3 regions of the Streptomyces sp. NPDC034049 genome follow, and region 3 is predicted to be linked to each of the others. Evidence: predicted binding sites of a transcription regulator. Region 3 holds the regulator's gene; each other region holds the start of a gene.
The links. Region 3 encodes HspR, which represses chaperone genes until heat shock. Its sites were predicted from a motif close to TTGAGNNNNNNNNNCTCAA; they were not measured.
Positions count from the first base shown of each region.

Region 1 (5,097 bases), on a different contig from region 3:
AGGATCTCCTTCGCGAGACGGTCGCCGATGGCGGTCTGGACGAGGCGGCGCAGGGGGCGGGCGCCGTAGGCCGGATCGTTGCCCTCGTCGGCGAGCCAGGTCAGGGCCTCGGGGGTGATCTCCAGGGTGAGGCGGCGTTCGGCGAGCCGCTTGGCGAGCCGGTCGATCTGGAGCTTGGCGATGCGCTCCAGCTCCGCTTTGTCCAGCGCGGAGAAGACGACCAGGTCGTCGAGGCGGTTGAGGAACTCCGGCTTGAAGGAGGCCCGCACCACGTCCATGACCTGCTGCTTCTTCACCACCTCGGTGGTGAGCGGGTCGACCAGGTACTGGCTGCCCAGGTTCGAGGTCAGGATCAGGATCGTGTTGCGGAAGTCGACTGTGCGGCCCTGTCCGTCGGTGAGGCGGCCGTCGTCCAGCACCTGGAGGAGGATGTCGAAGACCTCCGGGTGGGCCTTCTCCACCTCGTCGAGCAGGACCACGGAGTACGGGCGCCTGCGGACGGCCTCGGTCAGCTGGCCGCCCTCCTCGTAGCCGATGTAGCCGGGGGGCGCGCCGACCAGCCGGGCCACGCTGTGCTTCTCGCTGTACTCCGACATGTCGATGCGGATCATGGCCCGCTCGTCGTCGAAGAGGAAGTCGGCGAGGGCCTTGGCGAGTTCCGTCTTGCCGACGCCCGTGGGGCCCAGGAAGAGGAAGGAGCCGGTCGGGCGGTCCGGGTCGGCGATACCGGCCCGGCTGCGGCGTACGGCGTCGGACACCGCCCGTACGGCCTCGGTCTGGCCGATGAGACGGCGGCCCAGCTCGTCCTCCATGCGCAGCAGCTTCTGGGTCTCGCCCTCCAGCAGCCGGCCGGCCGGGATGCCGGTCCAGGAGGCGACGACGTCGGCGATGTCGTCGGAGCCGACCTCGTCCTTGACCATGGTGTTCTTGGAGGCGGCGGCCTCCTCCTCGGCCTCGGAGGCCTCCTCCAACGCCCGCTCCAGCGTGGGGATCTCGCCGTAGAGGAGCTTGGAGGCGGTGTCGAAGTCGCCGTCGCGCTGGGCGCGTTCGGCCTGGCCGCGCAACTCGTCCAGTTTCTCCTTCAGTTCACCGACGGCGTTGAGGGACTGCTTCTCCTTCTCCCAGCGGGCGGTGAGGCCGCGCAGCTCCTCCTCCTTGTCGGCGAGGTCACGGCGCAGCCGCTCCAGGCGATCGCGGGAGGCGGCGTCGGTCTCCTTGTCGAGGGCCATCTCCTCCATGCGCAGCCGGTCCACGGACCGCTGGAGCTCGTCGATCTCGACGGGCGAGGAGTCGATCTCCATCCGGAGCCGGGAGGCGGACTCGTCGACGAGGTCGATGGCCTTGTCGGGCAGGAAGCGGGAGGTGATGTAGCGGTCGGAGAGGGTGGCGGCGGCGACGAGCGCCGCGTCCGCGATGACCACCTTGTGGTGGGCCTCGTAGCGGCCCTTGAGTCCGCGCAGGATCGCGATGGTGTCCTCGACGGTCGGCTCGGCGACCAGCACCTGCTGGAAGCGGCGCTCCAGGGCGGGGTCCTTCTCGATCCGCTCCCGGTACTCGTCGAGGGTGGTGGCGCCGACCATGCGCAGCTCACCACGGGCCAGCATCGGCTTCAGCATGTTGCCGGCGTCCATGGCGGAGTCCCCGCCGGCGCCCGCGCCGACGACGGTGTGCAGCTCGTCGATGAAGGTGATGATCTGCCCGTCGGAGTCCTTGATCTCCGCGAGCACGGTCTTCAGCCGCTCCTCGAACTCGCCCCGGTACTTCGCTCCGGCGACCATGGCGCCCAGGTCGAGCGCGACCAGCCGCTTGTTCTTCAGCGACTCGGGCACGTCGCCCTTGACGATCCGCTGGGCGAGCCCCTCGACGACGGCGGTCTTGCCGACGCCCGGCTCACCGATGAGGACGGGGTTGTTCTTCGTACGGCGGCTGAGCACCTGCACGACCCGTCGGATCTCCTGGTCCCGGCCGATGACGGGATCGAGCTTGCCCTCCCGCGCGGCGGCGGTGAAGTCGGTCCCGAACTTCTCCAGGGCCTTGTACTGGCCCTCCGGATCGGCGGTGGTCACGCGGCGTCCTCCCCTTGCCTTCTGGAACGCCTCCTGCAACTTCCTGGCGTTCGCCCCCTGCCGGGAGAGTACGTCCCCGGCCTGGCCGCCCTTCTCCGCGATCCCGATCAGGAGGTGCTCGGTGGAGACGTACTCGTCGCCGAGTTCCTTCGCCTTGGCCTGGGCCTCGGCGACGACGCTCAGCAGCTCGCGGTTGGGCTGGGGCGGCGAGACGGTGGAGCCGGTCACGCTGGGCAGACCGGCGAGGATCTTCTCGGCGCCCGCGCGCACGGCCGCCTGATCGGCGTCGACGGCGGCGAGCAGGTCGGTGATGTTCTCGTTGTCCTGGCCCTGGAGCAGAGCCAGCAGCAGGTGGGCGGGGGTGAAGTCGGGGTGTCCCTCGGACACGGCCCGGTTGCTGGCCGCGTTGATCGCGTCCCGGCTCCTGTTGGTCAGCTCGGCGTCCACGTTCGCGTTTCCCTCCTTGCGTCAGCCGTCGGCCGCAGTGACTTGGGCAACGTGCATAAAGTTGAGTCTATTCCACTCAAGGTGGAGTCGGGAGCGATACCGCCGACGGACCGGGAGCCGAGACCGCTAGATTCCAGGACCGTGAGTACCTACCGAGTGGATCCGGGTGCCCCGGACGCCGCGTACCTCGCCTTCTGGCGGGAGCGCCATATCTGCACCCTGACCACCCTCCGCGCCGACGGCAGCCCCCATGTGGTGCCGGTCGGAGTGACATACGAACCCGAGGCACGTCTCGCTCGGGTGATCACCAGTTCGACGAGTGCGAAGGCGCGGCACGTACGCCTGGCCGGGGAGGAGGGCGCCCGGGTCGCCGTCTGCCAGATGGAGGGCAAGCGTTGGGCGACGCTGGAGGGGCGCGCGTTCGTCCGTACGGACCGGGAGCGGATCACGGACGCCGAGCGGCGCTACGCCGAGCGGTACGGCAGGGAGCCCCGGCCGAACCCGCAGCGCGTGGTGATCGAGATCGAACTGACCGGAGCGCTGGGGCGGGGCTGACGCGGGGGTGCGGCCGGGGCCTGGACCTGGACCTGGACGCGGATGGTGACCGCCCGCTTCCGGTTGACCTTTTTTCGGACAGATGGGCGGGCGGGTGGGGTGGTTCCGATACCTGGGTACATCCCGAAATGTCGCCGTAAACCTGCAGCGGCGTCACCGTGTTCAGGTCACGGTGACGCCGCTGCTGGGGGGAAGCGCCTGAGCGATTTGAAACGACGGGGGAATCGCTTCAGGCACTGCGGGGGGTGGCTGAGACGGCCGTGGAGGCCTGGGTCTCCGGCTCGGCGAGCCGGTGGTCGCGCTGGTCGAGATTGACGAAGACCATCCCGTACCGAACGGCACACCGTACTGGCTGCGGCGCGCCGCGCGGTCGCCGCAGACACCGGTACGCCCGGATGTCCTCGTCCTCGTCCCGGGTCACCACCACCGGTTCGCCGAACACGGTCACCATCAACGAGTCACCGCTGTGGGGGATGGCGGTGGCCAGGTCGATGAAGTGCCAGCCGGAGCGATAGGCGGTGGCCATCTCGCGCCGGAAGGAACGGTCGTCGGGAGGAGTCGTCACATCAGCTCCCTGCTCCGTCGTCAGCCGGGGGCACCGGCCAACTCGTGTCCGCGGCCCGCGCCAGTGTCGTCGACTCCACCACCGCTGGCCAACTGGTGTCCGCGCGATAGTCACCCTTCGTATCGGAGAGACCGCTCAACGCTCCGAAAACGACAACGGTGGAGAAGGCGGCGACAAGCACCGAGCGAAGCATTCTCTTGCGCATAGTCGGCTTCGTCCTCACTTGAAGGTCCCTCTTCCCCCGTCGAGTACGACGATGGCTCATTCGGGCACGTCATGGCCACATAATCGATGCATCATGTTCCTGCATGTTCAGGACCCTGGGGGGTGGAGATTTGGTGGAAAATCGGGTTGAAGCGATACATCCCCACACGGTGGCTGATCTGTGCGACGAGGGAGCACGTCTCTACGCACACGCACTGCGGACGGGACGCATCGCACGCGAGGAGGCGGAGTCCGCCCCCTGCCTCATGGAGTTCCCCCTGCTCCATCCCGACCCTGATGACGCGAACTGGCTTCGTCCCGTTCCCCCTTCGGTCGCACTGGCCCAGCGACTCAACCCGATAGAGCGCGAGATCGCCGAACAGCGGCGCCGGTCGATCGAGCTCAGCGACGCCTTCGAACCCTTCATGGCGCTCAGCGCCCAGGTGTCGGCCCCGACGCACGCGATCAGAGTGCTGGAAGGCGGCGAGCAGATCCAGACGGCTCTGAACCTGGCCACCGCCGAGTGCCAGATCGAGGTGCTGACGGTCCAGCCGAGCAACCGCATATCGGAGCGCAACCTGCTCCAGGGGCTGGAACGTGACAGACCGTTGATCGAACGTGGTGTGCGGATCCGCACCCTGTATCAACACACGGCCCGGCACAACCCGGAGAAGCTGGCCTACGTGGCGCGGCTGTCCGACGGCAAGGTGGAATACCGCACCATCGACGAGTTGGTCGAGCGCCTCATCATCTGCGACGACACCGTGGCCTTCATCCCCACCCGCGACGACCAGCAGGTCGCCCTGGAACTCAGACATCCGGGCCTCGTGCGCTACCTGGTCAAGGTCTTCGAGTTCATGTGGGGCCGCGCCGTCCCCCTGACCGCCGGCGCCCCCTACGAGACGGCCCCAGACGGCATCACCGACATCCAGCACTCCATCGCCAAGCTCCTCGTCGAAGGCCACGTGGACGAGGCCATAGCCCGCCGCCTGGGCATGAACGTCCGCACCTGCCGCGCCCACATAGCCAAACTGGCGACGGCGTTGGGCAGCGGCAGCAGGGCCCAACTCGGCTATCTGATCGCGCAGTCGGGGATCCTGGAGCAGGGGCAGAGCCACTGACGGGCGAGGGAGGCGAGTACAGGTGACCAGCGAGGTCCACGGGCATCGGGTCGACGAACTGTGCGCAGCCGGCCTTGAGTTGTACGCGCGAGCGCTGCGGGACGGGCGGGTGCGAGGCGAGGAAGCGACAGCAGCGCCC
Region 1 is NZ_JBVISJ010000012.1:19,052-24,148, reverse strand. Features, by position in the region: gene clpB (ATP-dependent chaperone ClpB) at 1-2,513, opposite strand, end outside; gene ACZ52C_RS29645 (pyridoxamine 5'-phosphate oxidase family protein) at 2,655-3,068, shown strand; gene ACZ52C_RS29640 (Rieske (2Fe-2S) protein) at 3,298-3,633, opposite strand; gene ACZ52C_RS29635 (helix-turn-helix transcriptional regulator) at 3,942-4,958, shown strand; gene ACZ52C_RS29630 (helix-turn-helix transcriptional regulator) at 4,981-5,097, shown strand, end outside.
Region 1: the regulator HspR is predicted to act here: its motif matches at 2,575-2,593, upstream of clpB (ATP-dependent chaperone ClpB).

Region 2 (5,097 bases), on a different contig from region 3:
CCGGGCGGGAGGGCGGATATGTGGGCGACCAGGCGGCGGACAGCCGGGGGACGGTCGCGGAGGTCGCGCTGCTCGGTGGGGAGGAACCACAGGTGGAGTGCCTCGACGACACGGTCGTCATGGGGCGACACGGAGGGTTCCCACCTGAGGCAGTGCGGGTCCGCGATCACCTCGGCGACGTCGTCGAAGCGCTCGACACGTCCGTCCTCCGGTCTGACGTCGACCGTCCACCCTCGAACACCTGTGGAGGGCATGTCCGAGCAGGAGGTCTGCGTCTCCGCCGTGGCCAGGAAATGCGAGGGGCCGCCCTCGACGTTCGCCAGTTTGGCGGCGAAATGGCCGACGAGCCGACGCAACTCCGCACGGAACCTCGCTCGGTCGTCCGACAGGCACAGGACAGGGGGCGTGTGCGTGCAGCGGACGGCGATGGTCACCGGCCCGGGCTTGGGAGCCGCCGGGTGGTCGACGGGCAGGACGTACACGGCGGATGCGAGCGCGGCGCCGAGGAACGAGGCGAGCACCCGTCGCCGTGCCAGTACGGCGAGCGCTGTCACCGCCACGGTCCCCAGCAGGGCGAGCGCGAGCCAGTAGAGCGGCAGGGCCGTGGTGTCCGGCAGGTCGCGCCACCACTCGTACCCGGGGATGGCGGGGCCTGTGTAACGCCGGTCGGGGGTGACGTCGTACCACGACACCCCCAGGTGGATCGCGAAGGGCTCGTCGGCGGACTCGATGAGCGAGCCCGCGACAGCGACCCCGACGGTGGCGAGGACGGGTACGACACGGAGAGGCAGCAACTCGCCGACGGCATGGGCGAGGCAGGTCGCGGCGATCAGCAGAGCCGCGTTGTAGGCCACTTCGTGCAGAGGCGGGGCTCCGGCCGTCGCCGTGCGCCAGGTGGCAACCAGAAGCAGCAGCGTGACGGCTGTGAAGCCGGTCAGTGGCCAGAGCACGGAAGGGGCACAGGACAGCAGGGCCCGTGGGAACGGTCCGCGCGCCGCATGGGGGTGGGCCCAGAGCATCCTGGCTCGCTCCTCCATGCCTCCTTGCCCGCATGCGAAACCCACCGCGACGGGCAGGGCGACCGAAAGGGCGGAGCCGAGCGCCTCGCCGGCGTTGATCCAGTCCCCTTGCCAGGGCGCCCAGAACGGAGTCGACCGCCGGGACCAGAGCCACGCCAGGAGGACACCTGTGAACACGACGGCGCCGATGGCCCCGGGGCCTCGGCGCAACCGCGTCCCCAGCACCCTGAGATGGCCGGAGCCACCTGGCGACCCTCCGAGGCCCCTACGAGCGCGGGCGAGGAACCCGGTCCCCACAGCCACCGACCTCGTCACCCCCGCCCCCGCGGTCGTCCTCGTCCCCGTGCGTCAGCAGCCACCGCCGTAGCTGGGCGCAGCCCCGTGACGCCCGCGCCTTCACCGTCCCCTCGGCCACGCCCAGCCGCTCCGCGGTCTCGCGGACGCTGAATCGGTGGAGGTATCGCAGCTCGATGACGTCCCGCTGGGCCGGGGGGAGTTCGGCGAGGGCCACCGCGACGGCCGCGTAGCGCGGGGAGGCGGCGAGGAGACAGTCCTCGGCGGAGGGAGCCGTGGCCGTGGCCGGCGGGGCGGACTGGACACGTTCGTCGAGCGCTGCCCGGCGCCCCTGCTCGCGGACGAGGTCCAGGGCCCGGCGGTGGGCGATCCGCATCAGCCATCCGATGGCGTTGCCCTCATGGAACGACGACGCGCCCTTCCACGCCGAGAGGAACGCCTCCTGTACCGCGTCCTCGGCGGTGTCGGGGGAGAAGCCACGGTTCAGGAGGTGGGCGAAGATGCTTCCCGCGTGTCGGCCGAACAGCTCCGACAGTGCCTCGGTGCTTCCCTCCGCCATGGCACGGACGAGGTGGGTGTCACAGGGTGCGTTGTCCTCGGGGGAGGGCTCGGGCGGCGGGTCGGTGCAGGACCGGCACCCGGGAAATGTGGTCATGCGGCCTCGGTGGTCGTCGGTCGATCGGGCCGCGAAGTCCCCAGGTGCGGCCGCCGGTGTCATCACGTTCAGTTCATCGCTCGATGCGCTGTGTGAGGTTGCGTCGGTGGCGGCTGTCGTACGGGGCGGGGGTGTGCCGTCGGTGGTGCGGGCGGTTCCCGTGCGCCGTCGGTAGGCGCGCGGGGGGCGCGTGCGCCGGTTCGTCGAGGTCTTGGCGGGGTCTCGCTACGGGGTCGAGTCAAGGGGCCTTCCCGAGGGGCGCCCCTGGGAGGGCCGCTCCGAAAACCTCTGGAGGGTCGTCCCGCTCCGGTGCCGTGGCTCAGGCGTGGCCGGTGAACTTCGCGCTGGTCAGGGGGGCCCGTACCGTCCAGCCCAGTGACTCGTACAGGGCCCGGCCGTCCGGGGTGCCGCCCAGCACGCCCGTCTCCGCGCCCTGTTCGCGGGCGGCCCGGGTGAGGGCGCGCATGACGAGGGTGCCCAGGCCGCGACGGCGGTGGGCCGGGGACGTCTCTATCTGGTCGACGACCGCCGTAGCGCCGGTCGGGGCGACCTGGCCGCGGGCCGCCAGGGAACCGTCCGGCGCCGCGACCATCACGCGGGTCACGCCGCCGCGCGACCAGGTGCGCAGCCGGTAGCCGTCGGGCACGCAGGCCGGGGGCTCGTGGGGGTCCAGGCGTACGGACATGAGGTAGCCGGGGTCGGGGTCGATCCACCAGCCCTCGCCGAGCCATGAGGTCACCGCCGACGAGTCCGCGAAGACCTTGAGCCAGGTGCCGGGCCCGGTGACCGCGTCCGCCACCTTCCGTACCGCCCTCTCCTCCACGTCGTCGTTCGTCGCCGCGAAGACGTGACGCGTGACGTGATGGGTCAGGCCCATGTCGATGGTGAAGCCCCACGGCTCGACCACCGGGGGCGCCGCTCCCCGCGACACGACCCATCCGTCGACCCACGCCCGCACGATTCCGTCCACGCCGCCCCCCGCTCCGCGATCGTTGTAAGGGATGGGATGAGGATACGGGTGTTACGGGAGGGCGGGGGTGTGGCGTGGGTCTCTCGTGCGGTCGCCGCGTCCGCTCGCGTCCGTCGCCGCTCGGCCTCCTCCGGTTGCCCGTGAGGCCGGTCGTGATCGCCCACAGCGAACGGGCGGCGGCTCGGGGAACATTCCTCGACTCACGGGCATTGAGTCGGCATAGCTCAACTTGACTGCCGAGGGAGAGATCATGGCTTCGACGTCCGCACCGCTCACCCTGCCCGTACTGCCGCTCGACGACGAGGTCGTGCTGCCGGGCATGGTGGTGCCTCTGGACCTCAATGACGCGGATGTACGGGCCGCGGTGGAGGCCGCGCAGGCCGCGGCGCGGGCGGTGCCCGGCAAGCCCAAGGTGCTGCTGGTGCCGCGGATCGACGGGGCCTACGCGAGCACCGGTGTGCTCGGGACCGTCGAGCAGGTCGGGCGGCTCGCCGACGGGGACCCGGGAGCGCTGATCCGCGCCATAGGGCGGGTACGGATCGGGGCCGGGACCACCGGGCCCGGTGCCGCCCTGTGGGTGGAGGGCACGCGGCTCGACGACAGCGTGCCGGAGCCGCTGCCCGGACAGGTCGCCGAACTCGTCAAGGAGTACAAGGCACTTGCCACCAGCTGGCTGCGCAAGCGCGGCGCCTGGCAGGTCGTGGACCGGGTGCAGGCGATCGACGACGTCTCCGCGCTCGCCGACAACTCCGGCTACTCGCCCTTCCTCACCGTCGAGCAGAAGATCCAGCTCCTGGAGACCGCCGACGCCGTCGCCCGGCTGAAGCTCGCCACCCAGCTGCTCCGCGACCACCTCGCCGAGCAGGACGTCGCCGAGACCATCGCCAAGGACGTCCAGGAGGGCGTCGACAAGCAGCAGCGCGAGTTCCTGCTGCGGCGTCAGCTCGAAGCCGTCCGCAAGGAACTGCGCGAACTGAACGGCGAGAAGGACGGCGAGGAGTCCGACGACTACCGGGCGCGCGTCGAGGCCGCCGACCTGCCGGAGGCGGTCCGGGAGGCCGCGCTCAAGGAGGTCGACAAGCTGGAGCGCTCCAGCGACCAGTCGCCCGAGGGCGGATGGATCCGCACCTGGCTCGACACCGTCCTCGAACTCCCCTGGAACGAGCGGACCGAGGACGCCTACGACATCCAGGGCGCGAAGGGCGTCCTGGACGCCGAGCACGCCGGGCTGGAGGACGTCAAGGAGCGCATCACCGAGTACCTCGCGGTGCGCAAGCGACGGGCCGACCGGGGCCTCGGTGTCGTCGGCGGGCGGCGCGGCGGTGCCGTGCTCGCGCTCGTCGGGCCGCCCGGCGTCGGCAAGACCAGTCTCGGCGAGTCCGTGGCGCACGCCATGGGGCGCAAGTTCGTCCGGGTCGCGCTCGGCGGTGTGCGGGACGAGGCGGAGATCCGCGGGCACCGGCGTACGTACGTCGGTGCGCTCCCCGGACGGATCGTCCGCGCCATCAAGGAAGCCGGGTCCATGAACCCCGTCGTCCTGCTCGACGAGATCGACAAGGTGGGCTCCGACTTCCGGGGCGACCCGGCGGCGGCGCTGCTGGAGGTCCTCGACCCCGCGCAGAACCACACCTTCCGGGACCACTACCTGGAGGTCGAGCTGGACCTGAGCGACGTCGTCTTCCTCGCCACCGCCAACGTGCTGGAGGCGATCCCCGAGGCCCTGCTCGACCGGATGGAACTCGTCCGGCTCGACGGGTACACGGAGGACGAGAAGGTCGTCATCGCCCGGGACCACCTGCTGCCCCGCCAGCTGGAGCGGGCCGGGCTCGACGCCGACGAGGTCGTGCTCGACGAGAGCGCCCTGCGCAAGCTCGCCGGTGAGTACACGCGCGAGGCGGGCGTCCGGAACCTGGAGCGGTCCGTGGCACGGCTGCTGCGCAAGGTCGCGGCCCAGCACGAACTGGGTCAGCGGGAGCTGCCGTTCACCGTCACCGACGGGGATCTGCGCGGGCTCATCGGGCGCCCGCACCATGTGCCCGAGTCGGCCCAGGACCCCGCGGAGCGGCGTACGGCGGTGCCGGGTGTCGCCACCGGGCTCGCGGTCACCGGCGCGGGCGGCGACGTCCTCTACGTCGAGGCGTCGCTCGCCGACCCGGAGA
Region 2 is NZ_JBVISJ010000002.1:145,141-150,237, reverse strand. Features, by position in the region: gene ACZ52C_RS05455 (hypothetical protein) at 1-1,037, opposite strand, end outside; gene ACZ52C_RS05450 (RNA polymerase sigma factor) at 1,285-1,968, opposite strand; gene ACZ52C_RS05445 (GNAT family N-acetyltransferase) at 2,288-2,938, opposite strand; gene lon (endopeptidase La) at 3,189-5,097, shown strand, end outside.
Region 2: the regulator HspR is predicted to act here: its motif matches at 3,148-3,166, upstream of lon (endopeptidase La).

Region 3 (5,097 bases):
TGGAGCGCTGCAAGACGCCGTTCCACAACGTCATCAAGGACGCCGGCATCGCCCTCTCCGAGATCGACCACGTCGTTCTCGTCGGTGGCTCCACCCGTATGCCCGCCGTCGCCGAGCTCGTCAAGGAGCTGACCGGCGGCAAGGAGGCCAACAAGGGTGTGAACCCGGACGAGGTCGTCGCCATCGGCGCCTCCCTCCAGGCCGGTGTCCTCAAGGGCGAGGTCAAGGACGTCCTGCTCCTCGACGTCACCCCGCTGTCCCTCGGTATCGAGACCAAGGGCGGCATCATGACCAAGCTCATCGAGCGGAACACGACGATCCCGACCAAGCGGTCCGAGATCTTCACCACCGCCGAGGACAACCAGCCGTCCGTGCAGATCCAGGTCTACCAGGGCGAGCGCGAGATCGCGGCGTACAACAAGAAGCTCGGGATGTTCGAGCTGACCGGTCTGCCGCCGGCGCCCCGCGGCGTCCCGCAGATCGAGGTCTCCTTCGACATCGACGCCAACGGCATCATGCACGTGACCGCGAAGGACCTGGGCACGGGCAAGGAGCAGAAGATGACCGTCACCGGCGGCTCCTCGCTGCCGAAGGACGAGGTCGACCGGATGCGCCAGGAGGCCGAGCAGTACGCGGAGGAGGACCACCGCCGCCGCGAGGCCGCCGAGACCCGCAACCAGGGCGAGCAGCTCGTCTACCAGACCGAGAAGTTCCTCAAGGACAACGAGGACAAGGTCCCCGGTGACATCAAGACCGAGGTCGAGGCCTCCGTCGCCGAGCTGAAGGAAGTGCTCAAGGGCGAGGACACCGCCGAGATCCGCACGGCCACCGAGAAGGTCGCGGCCGTCTCGCAGAAGCTCGGCCAGGCCCTCTACGCCGACGCCCAGGCCGCGCAGGCCGCGGGCGGCGAGGCCGGCGCCGGCGCCGGTGACGCCAAGGCCGACGATGACGTCGTCGACGCCGAGATCGTCGACGAGGACCGGAAGGACGGTGCCGCGTGACGGAGGAGACCCCGGGCTTCGACGAGCAGCAGCCGCAGTCGGCTCAGCCGCAGCAGCCTGATGTCCCCTCCGGCTCCGAGGACGCCGAGTCGAAGGCCGCCCCCCAGGAGGGGGCGGCCCCGGCCGGGGACGCGGCAGCGACGGCCCAGGTGGCCGGTCTGACGGCGCAGCTGGACCAGGTGCGTACGGCGCTCGGTGAGCGCACGGCGGACCTCCAGCGCCTCCAGGCCGAGTACCAGAACTACCGTCGCCGGGTCGAGCGCGACCGGATCACGGTCAAGGAGATCGCCATCGCGAACCTCCTCACCGAACTCCTGCCCGTGCTCGACGACATCGGGCGCGCGCGGGAGCACGGCGAACTCGTCGGCGGCTTCAAGTCCGTCGCCGAGTCCCTGGAGACCGTCGCGGCGAAGATGGGCCTGCAACAGTTCGGCAAGGAGGGCGAGCCCTTCGACCCGACGATCCACGAGGCCCTGATGCACAGTTACGCGCCCGACGTCACCGAGACGACGTGCGTGGCGATTCTCCAGCCGGGGTATCGCATCGGCGAGCGCACCATCCGCCCCGCGCGGGTGGCCGTGGCCGAGCCGCAGCCGGGTGCGCAGCCCGTCAAGGCCGAGGGCTCCGAGGAGCAGGCGGCGGCGGCCGACGACAAGGAGAGCGGTGGCCCGGACGAGGGCTGACGCCGACGGCGTACCCGGTGAGGTGCGCGGCGGTGTGCACGGTGAGCGGAAGGAGGGACGTCGCGGATGAGTACCAAGGACTTCATCGAGAAGGACTACTACAAGGTCCTCGGCGTCCCCAAGGACGCCACCGAGGCCGAGATCAAGAAGGCGTACCGCAAGCTCGCCCGTGAGTTCCACCCGGACGCCAACAAGGGGAACACCAGGGCCGAGGAGCGCTTCAAGGAGATCTCCGAGGCCAACGACATCCTCGGCGACCCCAAGAAGCGCAAGGAGTACGACGAGGCCCGCGCCCTCTTCGGCAACGGCGGCTTCCGCCCCGGACCCGGCGCCGGCGGCTCGTTCAACTTCGACCTGGGCGACCTCTTCGGAGGCGGCGCCCAGGGCGGGGGACAGGCGGGCGGCTTCGGCGGGGGCATCGGCGATGTCTTCGGCGGCCTGTTCAACCGGGGCAGCTCCGGCACCACGCGGGTGCAGCCCCGGCGCGGCCAGGACATCGAGTCCGAGGTCACCCTGAGCTTCACCGAGGCCATCGAGGGCGCCACCGTGCCCCTGCGGATGTCCTCGCAGTCGCCCTGCAAGGCATGTTCGGGCACCGGCGACGCCAACGGCACGCCCCGCGTGTGCCCGACGTGCGTCGGCACCGGCCAGGTCGCGCGGGGCTCCGGCGGCGGTTTCTCCCTGACGGACCCCTGCCCGGACTGCAAGGGCCGCGGCCTGATCGCCGAGCACCCCTGCGACATCTGCAAGGGCTCGGGCCGGGCCAAGTCCTCCCGCACCATGCAGGTCCGGATCCCGGCGGGCGTCTCCGACGGCCAGCGGATCCGGCTGCGCGGCAAGGGCGCCCCCGGCGAACGGGGCGGCCCGGCGGGCGACCTGTACGTCGTCGTGCACGTCGACCCGCACCCGGTCTTCGGCCGCAAGGACGACAACCTCACGGTGACCGTCCCGGTGACGTACCCGGAGGCGGCGCTCGGCGGAGAGGTCCGGGTCCCGACCCTGGGCGGACCGCCGGTCACCCTGAAACTGCCCCCGGGCACCCCCAACGGCCGTACGATGCGGGCCCGGGGCAAGGGCGCCTTCCGCAAGGACGGCACCCGAGGGGACCTGCTGATCACGGTCGAGGTGAGTGTCCCGAAGGACCTGTCGGGGAAGGCTCGTGACGCGCTGGAGGCGTATCGCGAGGCGACCGCGGGCGAGGACCCGCGAGCGGAGCTGTTCCAGGCCGCGAAGGGAGCATGAAGGTGATGGACGGCCGCCGTAGGCAGAACTCATTCGGTAACCGGGCTTACGAGCTGACGGAAGAGACACCGGTGTACGTCATCTCGGTGGCCGCCCAGCTCTCCGGTCTGCACCCGCAGACCCTGCGCCAGTACGACCGTCTCGGACTGGTCTCCCCGGACCGTACCGCCGGGCGCGGCCGTCGCTACTCGGCCCGTGACATCGAACTGCTGCGCACGGTCCAGCAGTTGTCGCAGGACGAGGGCATCAACCTGGCCGGCATCAAGCGCATCATCGAGCTGGAGAACCAGGTCGCCGCGCTCCAGTCGAGGGTGGCGGAGATGGAGGCCGCGCTCGACGGCGCCGCCGCGGCCATGCGCCAGCGCGAGGCGGCGGTCCACGCGTCGTACCGGCGCGATCTGGTGCCGTACCAGGAAGTGCAGCAGAGCAGCGCGCTGGTGGTGTGGCGGCCGAAGGGGCGGCAGCCGTCGTCCGACTGACGGTCACAGCCGTCCGACTGGCGGATCGTCAAGTACGGGAAGGGGCCCGGAGGTTCGCACGAACCTCCGGGCCCTTCCCTGTGCTCAGGGGGCCAGGGCCGCCCAGGCGTCGCCGGGGGCCGATTCGGTGCCGTCGGCGTGCAGGGCGGTCACCCAGTAGAAGTGGGTGGTGCCGGCGGCGGCCGTGGTGTCGGTGTACGACGTGCCGGTCACCGGGTCGGCGGTCAGGGGCTCGTAGGCGGCGGTGGCCGGGTTCCACCGGTACACCCGGTAGCCGGTGATGTCCGTCCCGTCGGACTCGCTGGACAGCTTCCAGGTGAGGTCGACCCCGGCCCCGCCGTCGGCCTCGGCGTTCACGCTGACCAGCCAGTCCGCGGGGGTCGCCACGGTGGGACGCAGGTCGAGCTCGGTGACGGTCGTGGACACCATCTTGTCGGCCGACGTGTAGTTGGAGTTGCCCGAGGTGTCCACCGCGTCCACGAAGTACGTGTGGTGCTCGCCGTCCTGGAGGTTCGCCGAGTCGACGAGCCGGCTGGTGCCCGCCTTGACCGTGCCCACATGCGTGTACTCGGTCCCGTCGTCCACCGTGCTGAGCCGGAACACGTTGTACTCGGCGAGGTCGGTGACCGGGCTGTCGTCCCAGTCCAGGACCGTGCCGTACTCGGTGGCGGTGGCCGTGAACCCGGTGACGAGCGGCGGGGCGGTGCCGTCGCCGTAGCCGTGGAAGATGGTCTGCGAGGGGCCCGACTCCCGGCCGAGCGCGTCGACGGTCGTCACCCAGTACACGTAGAACCCGTCGTTGGGGCTGGGCACGACCGTGGTGTCGGTGCAGGTGTAGCTGTACTTGGTGCCATAGGCGGTGTCGACGAGCGTCGGCTCGCAGGGCACCACCCGGGAGTCGACGACGTCGAACGTGCCGGTGGCGTCGTCGAAGCGGCGTTCCTCGCGGTGGACCCGGAACGTGGTGGGCGCGTGCGGGGACACGTCCCAGCGCAGATCGACGCCGCCGCCGTCCTCCGGCCGGTTCTCCGTCTTCCAGAGGTACGGCACCGCGAGCGGCCTGGCGATCGACACCACCGACGAGTACGCGGTGTTGCCCGCCGCGTCCGACACCGCGACCTTGTAGTACGAGGTCTCACCGTACGGGGCGGTGGCATCGGTCGCCGAGTTGCCCCAGGGGCCCTTGACCTCCTCGAACGGCCCGTCGGGCGAGGCGGACCTCAGCAGCCGGTTCGTCTCGGCCCCCTCGGACATCCACCAGAGCGACACCCCGTAGAGGGCGGACTCACCGCTGACCTTCAGATCCCAGACGGTCGGCGCGATCCGGTCCACCGTGGTGACCAGCTGATCGGCCGTGCCGGTCGACGCGTTGCCCGCCTTGTCGTAGGCGCGGACCTCGTAGTAGTACGCCGCGCCCGACTTCGGCAGCCCGGTGTCGGTGTACGAGGTGGAGGTGGTCGTCGCGAGCGGCGTGCTGCCGAACGAAGCGCCCTTGAGCCGCCGGTAGACCTTGTACCCGGCGAGGTCCATCTCCTGGTTCTTCGCCCAGGTCAGCTTGGCCTTGCCCGTCTCCGAGTCGTACGAAGCCGAAGTCCCGCTCGGGACAAGGGGCTTGACCGTGTCGACGGTGGCGGAGGTGCGGGGCGTGTAGGTGAACTTGACCTTGGCGGAGCCGGTCCAGTTGACGTAGTC
Region 3 is NZ_JBVISJ010000003.1:20,991-26,087, reverse strand. Features, by position in the region: gene dnaK (molecular chaperone DnaK) at 1-1,001, shown strand, start outside; gene grpE (nucleotide exchange factor GrpE) at 998-1,684, shown strand; gene dnaJ (molecular chaperone DnaJ) at 1,751-2,926, shown strand; gene ACZ52C_RS09685 (heat shock protein transcriptional repressor HspR) at 2,932-3,405, shown strand; gene ACZ52C_RS09680 (PA14 domain-containing protein) at 3,490-5,097, opposite strand, start outside.